3 regions of the Roseateles sp. P1_C6 genome follow, and region 1 is predicted to be linked to each of the others. Evidence: predicted binding sites of a transcription regulator. Region 1 holds the regulator's gene; each other region holds the start of a gene.

Region 1 (4,864 bases):
TTCACCTCCGTCGTGCCCAGCAGGCACAGACCCGAGGCCACCAATGTCGCGAACCCGAGCAGCAGCGCCGCGATGGCCGGCCACAGCTTGCGCCGCTTCTCCCAGACACTGTGGATGGGCTGGTCGGGCAGGTTGTCGGCCGGGATGGCGATGAAGTCCGCCGGAGCGCGGCCGGGCAGCTTGAGCTTGGGGGCCATCGGCCGCACCGTCATGCCGCCAAGCGCCCAGAAGGGTGTGTCCCAGAGCGGATCGTGGCGCCACATCTGCACCGGCTGAGTCGTGTCTTGCACCATGGGCGCGATGCCCAGCTGCAGCGCCGCCTCCTCGACCATCCAGCGCAGCGCCGCGTCAGAGATGCCGCATTGGTCGACCTTGTAGCTGCCACCAGCGTCGCAGTGCACGCCGGGGTACCAGCGCTGCTTCAGCGTCTGCTCCCCGTTGTCGATGTCGCCCGGCTCCTCGTACAGCCGCGGCACGAAGGGCCAGCGGTGCTCGTCCAGTGACAGCGCATGGCGCACGTGGCGGTATCGCTTGCCCAGGACCACCGGCGGACTGGGGTTCACGCGCGAGAACGGTCCTGGCAGGCCCACCGACTCGACCGTGTCCCACACGCCCACCCAGTGCACCCAGGCGTCCTCCCGCCCTTCGCCGGCAAAGTTCGCGCGCACCTCCTGTGCCATGCGCTCGCGGTCGTCGGTCGACTTGGCGGCCTTCTTCCGGGGCTGCCGGCCGGGCTGCTGGCCCGCGCGGTCGTCGGCCGGGTCGAGCTGCGCGTGGCCAGCGGGCTCCGCTGCTGCCGAGTCCTCCCGGCTGGTCTTGTCGAACAGCCAGCGCGTGAGCTTCTGCATCGGCCCGCCGCGGCTCTTGTCCGACGGCGTGAAATACAGGTGCACGAGCGTGGGCACCAGCGCCTCGTACTCGGGCTTCAGGATGCCGAACAGGTTGATCATGCCGGCGAGGGCCCGCACGGTGAACGCGCCGCGCGAGAAGCCGAACAGGAAGATGCGGTCCTCGTGGCCGCGCCACTGGCGCATCAGAAAGAGATAGGCCTCGGCGACGTTGTCGAAGACGCCGCCGCCGGACGCGAGACCGGACACCCGCTCCCACTTGCGTATGGCCCAGTCGACGGGCCCAACGGGCGGCAACGTGCCCGGCGACCCGACGCCCGGGTCGTAGTAAAGGACGCGCACCTCGCCGGCCGGCGTGGGTTGCGCGGCGAGGTAGTTGTGCAGCAGCACGACGTTGGTGTCGTTGCTACCGCCCGTCAGGGTGTTGTTTGTGCCGTCGCAGCAGATGACGATCTGCCGGCGCATGGATGTGTCGCTCATGACCCCCTCCCTCCGCTTCGGCGTCATTCTTCTTCGGAGCGCCGCGCAACTCATCCACGGTTCTGAGGATGCCGCTGCATATAAAGCGGCCGCCGACCCTAAGGCCAGTAAGCCCGCAGGTAGTTAACCGGGGCATGGTCCGCCAGCCAGCGGGGCAGCAATTCATCGGGCTTCAGCCCCGTAGTGATGAAGCGTCGTTTGTCGGCGAGGCTGACCGCGACGGGCTTGTTGTCGGCCGTGGCCTGCGCAGATCGATCGCCCGCCTGGTCGATGAAGACTTCCTTACCGACGTGGCAATAGGTCAGCAGAGGCACGTTCGCCGGCGGCACATGAGTCACCGCGTCGATGCCATTGACGATGCGGATGGCTTCAACGCCGGAAGCATTGAATGCCTTGGCAAACGCCTGATTGCCCACACGCGGCGAACCGATGGTCACCAGCTGCGTCGGCAGTTCGGCGCGAGGCGCGCGCATCGCGATCAGCGTTGCGAGGGCAGCGCCCAGGCTGTGGCCGCTGACGAGCAGCTGCCTGCGCATGCCGCCCTCGTCACGCAGCCAAGCTTCGACCTGGGGCCAGATCGCCGTTGCGCCACGTGCGAACCCATGGTGCAGCGCGCCCGTCCATCCATCAGCGTGCACTTGCAGAAACTGACCATCCAGAAGCACGTCGCACAAGGTATCCGCCTGCGAGCCGCGGAAGGCCAGCAGGGCCAGGCGATCCTCGGGCCGAAACGCCGCAAAGGCTTGCGTGTGGGTGAAGCTGGAGAGCCGGTTCTCGGCGGGCAGTGCGGGCAGAACGTCGGAAACACGCTGGGCCAGCGTTTCAGCGAGCTTGCGCGCCGCCACGCCCAGCACGCCGGGTAGCGAAACATCGGGCCAGGAGATGTCTCCCACGGCCAACAACGTCTGCAGCGACTCCCGCGGCATCCTGAGCGGCCCGTGCGTCGAAACGAACTCCGCGAGGCTGGGAACGGAATCGACGAAGTAGGCGAACTTCTTGAAGCCGATGCTCCCCAGCGATTCCTCCAGCTTCTGCTTCGGCGACGGTTCCGGCGTTTGCCGGGGGTCTGATTCAGGATCCGGGTCCTTCGGATTCTCGAATCGGAAATAAGCCAGCCGAGACGCCTCGACGGCCAGTGTCACCCGGTCTGACGCGATGCCGCCTGTGAACACCGCGTGTCGCTTTTGCGGGCGGAACACATCGTCAGGGTGGCGGCTGTAGGGCTTGCTCATGCGCAAGCTTCTACCCGCAACCACTTGGGCCGGCATCCTCACGGATGACGATTCAACGCATTGATCGCAGACCAGGCATGTGACGCGTGGCCGAGCGGCGCTGGTGGCCACCGTCCGCAGAATCGGCTTGAAATGGTAGGCCGTGTTGGACTTGAACCAACGACCAAAGGATTATGAGTCCTCTGCTCTGACCAACTGAGCTAACGGCCCCCGGGGAGGAGGCGCGGATTCTAGTCAGCCTTGGCTCAACGTTGAGAGAGCGCCTGGCCGACCATGCGCGACGTGATGTCGACGATCTGGATCATGCGGTCGTAGGCCATGCGCGTCGGGCCGATGACGCCCAGCGTGCCGACGACCTGGCCGTCGACCTCGTAGGGCGCGCTGACGATGGACAACTCCTCGTACGGCACGACCTGGCTTTCGCCGCCGATGTAGATGCGCACGCCCTCGGCGCGGCTGGACGTGTCGAGCAGGCGCATCAGCTGCGTCTTCTGCTCGAACAGGTCGAAAAGGCGGCGCAGGCTGCCCATGTCGTGGCTGAAGTCCTGCACGGTCAGCAGGTTGCGCTCGCCGGAGACGACCACCTGCTCCTGGTCTTGCGCCATGGCCTCGGTGCCGGCCTGCACGGCCGCGCTCATCAGCCCCGCGATCTCGCTGCGCAGCACGTCGACCTCACTGCGCAGCCGCTCGCGCACGGCTTCCAGCGTGAGGCCGGCATAGCTGGCGTTCAGGCGGTTGCTGGCTTCGGCAAGTTCCGACTGGCTCAGGTCCTGCGCGGTGAAGATGACGCGGTTCTGCACGTCGCCATCGGGCGACACGAGGATGACCAGCACGCGCCGCTCGCCCAGCCGCAGGAACTCGATGTGGTGGAAGACGCTGGCTTTCTTGGGCGACGTGACGACGCCGACGAAGCTGGACAGGTTGGACAGCATCTGCGCCGCGCTGGCAATGACGCGCTGCGGCTGGTCGGGCTGCAGCCGGGCCGCATCCACGCCGATCAGGCCGGGCTGGGCGGTCAGCATGGTGTCGACGAAGAGGCGGTAGCCGCGCGCCGTCGGGATGCGGCCGGCACTGGTGTGCGGGCTGGCGATCAGGCCCAGCTCTTCGAGGTCGGCCATCACGTTGCGGATGGTCGCCGGGCTCAGTTCCAGGCCCGAAGCCTTGGACAGCGTGCGCGAGCCCACCGGCTGGCCATCCGCGATGTAGCGCTCAACCAGGGTTTTCAGCAGGGATTTGGATCGCTCGTCGAGCATTGCGCCATTCTATGAACACCCCCGTTACTGGGGAGAGAGGCGATACCCCTGTGGTGTAATTTGCCGCATGGCCGAGCGCTTCAGACATGTCGCCATCGTTGGCAAGCATCAGGCGCCTGGCATCCGGCCGGTGCTGGAGGAGATTGCCCAATTTTTGTGCAGTCAGGGGTTGGACGTCTCGCTCGAAGCGGACACCGCGCTGAACACCGGCCTGACGGGCTACGAAGCCTTGTCCAACGACGAGCTGGGCCGCCAGTGCGACTTGGCGGTGGTCATCGGCGGGGACGGCACGATGCTGGGTTTCGCGCGCGACATGGCCCGCCACGGCATTCCGCTGCTGGGCATCAACCAGGGGCGCCTGGGCTTCATCACCGACATTCCCATCGAGCGCTGGCGCGAGTCGTTGGCGCCGGTGCTGGCCGGTGACTACGAGGTGGAGCCGCGCACGATGCTGGAAGGCGCGGTGCTGCGCGACGGCGAGTCCATCTTCTCGGGGCTGGCGCTCAACGACGTCGTCGTAAGCCGCGGCGGCACGGCAGGCATGGTGGAGCTCAAGATCGAGGTTGGCGAGCAGTTCGTCGCCAACATGCGCGCCGACGGCCTCATCGTCGCCTCGCCCACCGGCTCCACGGCCTATGCGCTGTCGGCCGGCGGGCCCATCCTGCACCCCAGCATCGCCGGCTGGCTGCTGGTGCCGATCGCGCCGCACACGCTGTCCAACCGGCCCATCGTGCTGCCCGACAGCGGCGAGGTGCGCATGGAGATCCTCGCCGGCCGTGACGCGTCGGTGAACTTCGACATGCAGAGCCTGGCCAGCCTGCTGCACGGCGACGTCATCACCGTGCGGCGCAGCCAGCACCAGGTCCGCTTCCTGCACCCCAAGGGCTGGAGCTATTACGCGACGCTGCGTCGCAAACTCCGTTGGTACCTCTGACCCATGCTGCGGCACCTGTCTCTCAAAGACTTCGTCATCGTCCCCACGCTGGAGCTGGATTTCGAGCCCGGCTTTGCCGTGCTGACCGGCGAGACCGGCGCGGGCAAGTCCATCCTC
Region 2 (4,864 bases), on a different contig from region 1:
ATGGGCCTGGGCGCGCAGCGAGTCGGCAGCGGCGGCGGCTTGCTCCACCAGTGCGGCGTTTTGCTGCGTGCTCTTGTCCATGTCGTGGATGGTATGCGTGACGCGCTCGATGCCGGAGCTCTGTTCGGCACTGGCGTGCGTGATCTCCCCCATGATGTCGGTCATCCGTTGCACGCTCGCCACCACGCCTTGCATCGTGTTGCCCGCCTGGGCCACGAGCTGGCTGCCCAGGGCCACCTTCTCGACCGAGTCGCCGATCAGGCGCTTGATCTCCTTGGCCGCGTCGGCGCTGCGGCCCGCCAGTGACCGCACCTCGCCGGCGACGACCGCGAAGCCGCGCCCCTGCTCGCCGGCCCGTGCGGCCTCCACGGCCGCGTTCAGCGCCAGGATGTTGGTCTGGAAGGCGATGCCGTCGATGACGCTGATGATGTCGACGATCTTCTTGGACGAGGCGTCGATCGAGCCCATGGTCGTGACGACCTTGGCAACGACGGTGCCGCCCTCCACGGCCACGGTCGACGCGGCCTGCGCGAGCTGGTTGGCCTGCTGCGCGTTCTGCGCGTTCTGCTGCACGGCATCGGTCAGCGTCTTCATCGCCGACAGCGTCTGCTCCAGCGACGCGGCCTGCGCCTCGGTGCGCACCGACAGGTCGAGGTTGCCGCTGGCGATCTCGCTGGACGCCGACGCGATGGACTCCGTGCCCTCGCGCACGCGGCCCACGATGCCCTTGAGGCTCTCGTTCATGTCCGACAGCGCCTGCATCAGGTCGCCCGTCTCGTCGCGGCTGCGCACCTCGATTTCGCTGGTCAGGTTGCCGGACGCGACCTTGCGCGCCACGCTGACGGCGCCGCGCAGCGGCACGACGATGCCGCGGGTGATCAGCACGCCGGTCAGCACGCTGGCCGCGATGGCGGCGACGGCCAGGGCGGCCAGCAGCAGTGCCGTCTTGCGCGCGACGCCATTGGACTTCTGCCCGGCTTCTTCCATCGCGGCGTTGCGGGTCTGGACCAGCTTGTCCAGGGCCGCCATGTACTTGCCCTGGGCGGCGCGCACCGAGAACTGGTACTTCAGCGGCGCGCCTTCGGTGTCGCCCGAAGCGACGGTCTTCACGAAGGCGGCCTGGCCCGCCATGAACTTCGCGCGCGCCTCCTCGACCAGCTTGAGCTGTTCCTGGCTGGCCTCGTCGGTCAGCAGGGGCTTCAGCTCGGTCATGGTCTTCTCATGAGCCGTCATGAGCGTGGCGACCGTGTCCAGCTCCTTCTTGATCTGCTCCTCGCCGGTCATGATGAGCGTCGTCATCATGCTGCGCGACGCGTCGCCCAGCTCGGCCTTGGCCCGGTTGGCCAGCGCGACCGCCTTGTAGTCGCTGCTGATCAGCTGGCTGATCTCGCCGTTCAAAGTCTGGATGCCGAAGTAGCCCAGCAAGGTGATCGCGATCAGGCAGGCCGTGACCACCGTGAAACCGGCGGCAAGACGTTGTCCGATGCGCATGTTGGACAAAAACTTCATTGAGGCAGCCTTGGTTGTTGTTAGCAGCGGGCGCCCGGGGCTGAAGTTGTCTCGACTGCGGGCGGTGGCGGATGAAACGACCTGAAATTTCAGCAGAAATCACCTTCGCCCACGCATTCTGGGCGGCGAACGAGCGGACGTTGCCGTGATTTGTGAGGCAAAACCCCGGTTGACTTCGCCCTCACGACGGCCGCCGAGCGCGCGCGGGTTGGGAGCAGGACCAAGCGCTTGAATCGACACGCATCGTCCTTATAATGCGAGGCTGCTAGCACTCAACGCATTCGAGTGCTAACGAAATCGGGCCGATGATTCGGCCCCGTTTTTTCGGCGGCCGAGGCTCAGGGAGCATGCGGCCGCTGCAGTTCAAACTCTGAAGGAGAACCCATGAAGCTGCGCCCCTTGCACGATCGCGTGATCGTTCGCCGCCTGGAACAGGAAACCAAGACCGCCTCCGGCATCGTCATCCCCGACAACGCCGCCGAGAAGCCCGACCAGGGTGAAGTCCTGGCCGTCGGCCCGGGCAAGCGCAACGACAAGGGTGACTTCATCACCCTGAACGTCGCCGTCGGCGACCGCGTGCTGTTCGGCAAGTACTCGGGTCAGACCGTCAAGGTCGACGGCGAGGAACTGCTGGTCATGCGCGAAGAAGACCTCTTCGCCGTCGTCCAGAAGTGATGGCTTGAGGGCAGCCCGGCACGACCTGCTGCTCTGCCCTCGCTGAATTCGGCGTCGATAAATCGACTCTGACCCCAATTTAGAGAACCGGAGAATTCAAATGGCAGCAAAAGACGTGATCTTTGGCGGCGAGGCGCGTGCCCGCATGGTCGAAGGCGTGAACATCCTGGCCAATGCGGTCAAGGTGACCCTGGGCCCCAAGGGCCGCAATGTCGTGCTCGAGCGCTCGTTCGGCGCTCCCACCGTGACCAAGGACGGCGTGTCCGTGGCCAAGGAAATCGAGCTGAAGGACAAGCTGCAGAACATGGGCGCGCAGATGGTCAAGGAAGTCGCTTCCAAGACGTCTGACAACGCCGGTGACGGCACCACGACCGCCACGGTGCTGGCACAAGCCATCGTCCGCGAAGGCATGAAGTACGTGGCCGCCGGCATGAACCCGATGGACCTGAAGCGCGGCATCGACAAGGCGGTCACTGCCCTGGTCGCCGAGCTGAAGAAGGCCTCCAAGGCCACCACCACCTCCAAGGAAATCGCCCAGGTCGGCACGATCTCGGCCAACAGCGACGTGGAAGTGGGCCGCATCATTGCTGAAGCGATGGACAAGGTCGGCAAGGAAGGCGTCATCACCGTCGAAGACGGCAAGAGCCTGGACAGCGAGCTGGACGTCGTCGAAGGCATGCAGTTCGACCGCGGCTACCTGTCGCCCTACTTCATCAACAACCCCGAGAAGCAAGCCGCGCTGCTGGACAACCCCTTTGTCCTGCTGTTCGACAAGAAGATCTCGAACATCCGCGACCTGCTGCCCACGCTGGAGCAAGTGGCCAAGGCCGGCCGCCCGCTGCTGATCATTGCCGAAGAAGTCGAAGGCGAAGCCCTGGCGACGCTGGTGGTCAACACCATCCGCGGCATCCTGAAGGTCGTCGCAGTCAAGGCGCCCGGCTTCGGTGACCGTCGCAAGGCCATGCTGGAAGACATCGCCATCCTGACGGGCGGCAAGGTCATCGCCGAAGAAGTCGGCCTGACGCTCGAGAAGGTCACGCTGGCCGACCTGGGCCAGGCCAAGCGCGTCGAAGTGGGCAAGGAAAACACCACCATCATCGACGGCGCCGGTGCTGCGGGCGACATCGAAGCCCGCGTCAAGCAAGTGCGCATCCAGATCGAGGAAGCCACCAGCGACTACGACCGCGAGAAGCTGCAAGAGCGCGTGGCCAAGCTGGCCGGCGGCGTGGCCGTCATCAAGGTCGGTGCTGCCACCGAAGTCGAGATGAAGGAAAAGAAGGCCCGTGTCGAAGACGCGCTGCACGCCACGCGTGCTGCCGTTGAAGAAGGCATCGTGGCTGGTGGCGGCGTCGCGCTGCTGCGCGCCAAGCAAGCCGCTGGCGCCATCAAGGGCGACAACGCTGATCAAGACGCTGGCATCAAGCTGGTCCTGCGCGCCATCGAAGCACCGCTGCGCGAGATCGTCTACAACGCCGGTGGCGAAGCCTCCGTCGTCGTCAACGCCGTGCTGGCCGGCTCGGGCAACTACGGCTTCAATGCCGCCAACGATACCTATGGCGACATGATCGAAATGGGCATCCTGGACCCGACCAAGGTGACGCGCACTGCCCTGCAGAACGCTGCCTCCGTCGCGTCGCTGATGCTGACGACCGAAGCCATGGTTGCCGAGTCGCCGAAGGAAGAAGCTGCCGGCGGCGGCATGCCTGGTGGCATGGGCGGCATGGGTGGCATGGGCGGCATGGACATGTAAGTCCGCGCCGGCGACACACCCGTCGCTGACACACGAAGGGGCTGCGCAAGCAGCCCCTTTTCTTTTGCCTCTGCGAAATCAGTCGCTGGCGCGTGCCGACGAGCGCATGAGTGTGTAGGTCAGGCCGATGCCGATGCTGGCGCCGGTCGTCTGCCGCACCAGCGGGCTCGCACGATTGGCCGCGCCGGCGACGCTGTCGACGCGACCGAAGGCGAACAGGCGCAGGTCCGGCGTCAACTGGCGCGACACGCCGCCCTTCAGTCGCCACGCGATCAACCCGGCCTTTGCCTCGTACGCCGGTCGGTCCGGCAACACCTCGCCGGGCGCGACGGCGTAGTAGGTCGACCCGAGCCTGCTGTCGCCGAACAACAGGCCGGCGCTGAGGCCGTAGCCCCACCCGCCCTTGCCGCGGCGGTCCAGGCTCAGCTCGGGCTCCAGGCTCATGCCACGGTGCCGGCGCAGGTCGCGCGCCTCGAACACGCCGCGCAGCGGCAGCTCCAGGCTGAAGCGGTCGGCAGCCTCGCGGCCGTTCAGGAACCAGCGCGCCACGGGCCCGAACTCGACCAGCGTGGGCAGACGCGGCATGCCCTCGCGCGCCCGCAGCGACTTGCCGCCGGAACTCAGCGAGCCGGCAAACGAGACGTCCAGCTCGAAGCTCTCGGTGCGCACGGCCCGCAGGCCCGCGCCCTCGTCGTCGGCCCGCAGCACCTTGCCCCGGTAGACGACGTAGGGCAGCACCGGCGTGCGCCGCACCTGCTCGTTGGCGCCCGGGTAAGCCTGCTGTGACAACACGCCGGCGGCAACGCCCAGCTCCCACAACGGCAGGTCAGGGCGCTTGGGCGCGGCGTCGTCGGCCTGCGCCAGCGCGCTAGCGCAGGCAAGGCTGAAACCAAGGAGGTGCTTCATGGGCGGTTCGGGAGCCAGGACCGC
Region 3 (4,864 bases), on a different contig from region 1:
GCCGAGATGATGGGCGGCAGCCTGCGCGCCGAAAGCCAGGCGGGCCCCGGCGCCTGCTTCGTGCTGAGGCTGCCCAGCGCCGGCGCGGCCACACCGACGGCCGCCGAGGCCGGCGCCGACGAGCCCGCCACGCCGCGCAGCGGCCCGCACCGGCGCCTGCTCTACGTCGAGGACAACCTGCTGAACGCGGAGGTCATGCGCGGCATCCTGGAGCAGCGGCCCGGGCTGGAGCTGGAGGTCGCGCCCACCGTCGAGGCCGGGTTGCGCGCGCTGCAGACGCGTCCGCCGGCCCTGCTGCTGCTGGACTGGCAACTGCCCGACGGCGATGGCCTGACGCTGCTGAGCCGGCTGCGCGAACTGGGCATCACGGCGCCGCCGGTCATCGTCGTGTCGGCCAACGCCCAGCCCGAGCAGATCGCCGCGGCGCAGGTGGCCGGCGCCGGGCACTATCTGACCAAGCCGCTGGACGTGCGTGAGCTGCTCGCCCTGGTCGACGAATTGTTGGCACCGCCTGCCGGGGCGGAGCGGGCAGAATGAGGGCCTTCCTCCTCCCCCCGTGCAGCGCCCGATGAGCTCCACCGATCTCGTTCCCACCAGCGGCGCCCAGGCCGTGCAGACCTTGGGCCGTGCCGCCGGCCGCCAGTTCCTGACCTTTCGCATCGCCGAGGAGGAATACGGCCTGGACATCCTGCGCGTGCAGGAAATCCGCTCCTACGAGGCGCCCACCCGCGTCGCCAATGCGCCCAGCTTCGTCAAGGGCGTCGTCAACCTGCGCGGCGTCATCGTGCCCATCCTGGACCTGCGGCTGCGCCTGGGCCAGGCCGGCGAGTACAACGCCTTCACGGTCGTTATCGTGCTGAACGTGGCCGGCCGCATCGTCGGCATCGTCGTCGACTCGGTGTCCGATGTGCTGGAACTGAGCGCCGACGAGATCAAGCCCCGCCCCGAAGTGCCGGCGGCGCTGGACGCCCGCTTCATCACCGGCCTGGGCAAGCTGGGCGACCGCATGCTGATCCTGCTGGACATCGAGGCGATGATCAAAAGCCCGGATTTCGGCCTGGTTGACTGAGGCTGCGCCGGGAGCAGGCCTCTGCAGCCTGTTCGTCGACGCGCGCCGAAGGCCGGTGCCACGCCAGGCGCCGGCATGGTCAAGTTAGCGGCCACCAACTGTTTCAGCCGCAGCAACATTGCATTTCACCGACTGACACCTCGTTCTTAGCACTCAACAAAGCAGAGTGCTAATATCCTGTTCACCGCCGCATTCCACGCGGCGGTTTAGCAAGGATTCAAGACGATGTCTGCCTCTTCTGCCATTGCCGTCCGCGACCCCTGGGCCCTGGTGCCCTCGCTGGGCAATCTGGACGCCTACATCTCCGCCGTCAACCGCCTGCCGCTGCTGACCGCCGAGGAAGAGAGCTCGGCCGCGCGCAGCCTGCGCGACAAGGGTGACCTGGAAGGCGCCGGTCGCTTGGTGCTGTCGCACCTGCGCCTGGTGGTGGCCATCTCGCGCCAGTACATGGGCTATGGCCTGCCCCAGGGCGACCTGATCCAGGAAGGCAATGTCGGCCTGATGAAGGCCGTCAAGCGCTTCGACCCGGACCAGGGCGTGCGCCTGGTCAGCTACGCCATGCACTGGATCAAGGCCGAAATCCACGAGTACATCCTGAAGAACTGGCGCATGGTCAAGGTCGCGACGACCAAGGCCCAGCGCAAGCTGTTCTTCAACCTGCGCTCAATGAAGCACCAGCTCAAGGCCGGCCAGCCTGACGCCGCCACGCACCGCAACACGCTGACCGAAGCGGAACTGGCCCATGTCGCCAGCACGCTGAACGTGAAGCGCGAGGAAGTGCTGGAGATGGAGACGCGCATGTCGGGCGGCGACGTGGCGCTGGAGCCGCAGACCGACGACGAAGGCGAGAGCTTCGCGCCCATCGCCTACCTGGCCGACGACAGCCAGGAGCCCACCCGCGTCATCGAGGCCCGCACCCGCGATGAACTGGCGGGCAACGGCATCAGCCGCGCGCTGGACGTGCTGGACCCGCGCAGCCGCCGCATCGTCGAGGAGCGCTGGCTGAAGGTGAACGACGACTCGTCCGGCGGCATGACGCTGCACGAGCTGGCCGCCGAGTACGGCGTGTCGGCCGAGCGCATCCGCCAGATCGAGGTCGCGGCGATGAAGAAGATGAAAAAGGCGCTGACCGAGACGGCTTGAGCCCCGGTCGCCCCCAAGCAAAAGGCCCCTCTCGGGGCCTTTTTCATTTCCTGGCTTCGGCCAGCAGCAGCTTGATGTCGTCCGCCAGCGGCTGGGCGCCCGAGCCGTAGCGGGCGTAGACACGCACGCGACCCTCGGTGTCGAAGATGAAGCTCGCAGCCGTGTGGTCCATCGTGTAGGTCTCGGGTGTCTTGCCCGGCACCTTGGCGTAGAAGACCTTGAACTCCTTGGCTGCGGCCTTGGTCTGCTCCTCGCTGCCACGCAGGCCCACGAAGCTGGGGTCGAAGCTGGCGAGGTAGGGCTTCAGCAACGCCGCCGTGTCGCGCTCGGGGTCGATGGTGACGAAGACGCCTTGCACCTTGTCGCCGTCGGCGCCCAGCGACCGCTTGACCTCGGCCACCTCGGCCATCGTCGTCGGGCAGACGTCGGGGCATTGCGTGTAGCCGAAGAAGACCACCAGCACCTTGCCCTTGAAGTCGGCCAGCGAGCGGGCGCGGCCGTCCTGGTCGGTCAGGTTCAGCGTCCGTGCGTACTCGGCACCGGTCAGCTCTATGCCCTTGAAGGCCGGCTTGTCGGGCCCGGCCTTCTGGCAGCCGGCGAGGGCCAGCGCAGCAAGCGCGGCCAGGGCAAAGCGACGAGTGCTCATGCGATGTAGTGGTCGATCAACAGGGCCGCGAACAGCAGCGACAGATGCCAGATGGAGAACCAGAAGGTCCGCCGCGCGAGCATCTCCGAATACGAGCGCCACAGCCTAAAGGCATAGCCGCAGAAACCCAGGCCCAGTGCGACGGCGCAGACCAGGTAGAACCAGCCGCTCATGCCGGTCAGGAAGGGCAGCAGCGTGGCCGCGAACAGCACCCAGGTGTAGAGCAGGATCTGCAGCCGCGTGTAGTCGTTGCCGTGCGTGACCGGCAGCATGGGCAGGCCGGCGCGGGCGTAGTCCTCGGCGCGGTACAGCGCCAGCGCCCAGAAATGCGGCGGCGTCCACAGGAAGATGATGAGACACAGCAGCCAGGGCTCGGGGCCGAGGTCGCCGCGCAGCGCGGCCCAGCCCAGCACCGGTGGCATCGCGCCCGACGCGCCGCCGATGACGATGTTCTGCGGCGTCATGGGCTTGAGGATGACGGTGTAGATGACCGCGTAGCCGATGAAGGTGGCGAAGGTCAGCCACATCGTCAGCACGTTGACGTAGAAGCCCAGCAGCGCCATGCCCGCCGCGCACAGCAGCGCCGAGAAGGTCAGCGTCTGCGTGCGGCTGAGCTCGCCCTTGGCCGTGGCGCGCCAGGCGGTGCGCTTCATGCGCGCGTCGATGCCGTCCTCGATGAGGCAGTTGAAGGCGGCGGCCGCGCCAGCCACCAGCCAGATGCCGGCGATGGCGGCCAGCATGGTCAAGGCCTGCTCGCCGCTGGGCAGGCCGGGCACGGCCAACGCCATGCCAATGGCCGCGCAGAAGACGATGAGCTGGACGACGCGGGGCTTGGTCAGCTGATAAAACTGCTGCCAGCGCGGGCTGTGCACGAAGGCACTGGCGGTGGACGTGGAGGCCATGGTCAGGGGCGGGCGCGATTGACGCGCGCGAGCAAGGTGGTGAGCAGGGCCAGCAGCATGGCGGCGCCTGCGGTGTGGGCCAGAGCGGCGGCGATGGGCCAGTCCAGCACGACGTTTGACAGCCCGGATGCGAGCTGCCAGCCGGCGGCGGCGAGCAGCCAGCGGGTCCAGGCCGGTGCGGGGCGGCGCAGCGCCCAGGCCAGCGCGAGGATGGCCGTGAAGACGATGGCCGCGCCGATGCGATGGGCCATGTGGATGGCGGCCAGCGCCTCGAAGCTGAGGAACCCGCCGTCGGCACGCTGGCCCAGCTCGCGCCAGAACTGGAAGCCCTGCGCGAAGTCCAGATGCGGCCACCACTGGCCGCCGTGGCAGGTGGGGAACTCGTCGCAGGCCAGCACCGCGTAGTTCGTGCTGACCCACCCACCCAGGGCCACCTGGCACAGCGTCAGCACGAGCACGGCGAGGACGGCGCGGCGCAGCGCGGACGGCACCGCCAGCGGACGCGGCTCATAGGCCTCGCGCTGCCAGGCCAGCAGCATCAACAGGCCAAGGGCCAGCAGCAGATGCAGCGTCACGATGGCGGGGAAGAGTTTCATCGTCACCGTCAGGCGGCCAAAGGCACCTACGACACAGACCCACACCAGGGACAGCGTCGGCCACCAGGGCGACGGCGACGCTTCGCCGTGCTGGCGCTTCAGCCGCCAGCTCAGCGCCGCCAGGACCAGGATGAGCAGGCCCACGCCGCTGGCGAGGTAGCGGTGCACCATCTCAATCCAGGCCTTGCCGTGTGTGACCGGGCCGGTGGGCATCGCCGCCTGAGCGGCCTCGATGTGCTCATGTGCACCGACCGGGCTGGCGGCGCTGTAGCAGCCGGGCCAGTCGGGGCAGCCCAGGCCCGAGTCCGTCAGGCGCGTGAAAGCGCCGAAGACGATCAGGTCGAAGGTCAGGAACAGCGTCAGCAGCGTCAGCGCGCGCAGGCGGCCGGCCCGTGTGCTCGCGCGCGAGCGCTGGCGCCACCAGATCAGCGGGCCCAGGGCCACGGCGCCACCGATGGCGGCGACCTGACCAAGAGGAAGCAGGCTTTCCATCATCGTCCTGCGGTAT

Evidence for each region. The regulator HrcA, encoded in region 1, represses chaperone genes, less so after heat shock. The targets are predictions, from matches to a motif close to TTAGCACTCNNNNNNNNNGAGTGCTAA.
Region 2: groES (co-chaperone GroES) is a predicted target of HrcA. The motif match lies at 1,775-1,801, and genes of this name have one in related genera.
Region 3: rpoH (RNA polymerase sigma factor RpoH) is a predicted target of HrcA. The motif match lies at 1,216-1,242, and genes of this name have one in related genera.

The regions. Positions count from the first base shown of each region.
Region 1 is NZ_JBFUAK010000004.1:410,333-415,196, reverse strand. Features, by position in the region: gene AC1D29_RS10635 (DUF2235 domain-containing protein) at 1-1,328, opposite strand, end outside; gene AC1D29_RS10630 (lipase family protein) at 1,427-2,560, opposite strand; tRNA gene AC1D29_RS10625 (tRNA-Ile) at 2,694-2,770, opposite strand; gene hrcA (heat-inducible transcriptional repressor HrcA) at 2,806-3,813, opposite strand; gene AC1D29_RS10615 (NAD kinase) at 3,881-4,747, shown strand; gene recN (DNA repair protein RecN) at 4,751-4,864, shown strand, end outside.
Region 2 is NZ_JBFUAK010000005.1:23,657-28,520, forward strand. Features, by position in the region: gene AC1D29_RS11605 (methyl-accepting chemotaxis protein) at 1-1,509, opposite strand, end outside; gene groES (co-chaperone GroES) at 1,894-2,184, shown strand; gene groL (chaperonin GroEL) at 2,285-3,934, shown strand; gene AC1D29_RS11620 (MipA/OmpV family protein) at 4,013-4,840, opposite strand.
Region 3 is NZ_JBFUAK010000013.1:26,753-31,616, forward strand. Features, by position in the region: gene AC1D29_RS25840 (CHASE domain-containing protein) at 1-537, shown strand, start outside; gene AC1D29_RS25845 (chemotaxis protein CheW) at 569-1,069, shown strand; gene rpoH (RNA polymerase sigma factor RpoH) at 1,295-2,212, shown strand; gene AC1D29_RS25855 (SCO family protein) at 2,256-2,858, opposite strand; gene cyoE (heme o synthase) at 2,855-3,760, opposite strand; gene AC1D29_RS25865 (COX15/CtaA family protein) at 3,763-4,848, opposite strand; gene AC1D29_RS25870 (SCO family protein) at 4,848-4,864, opposite strand, start outside.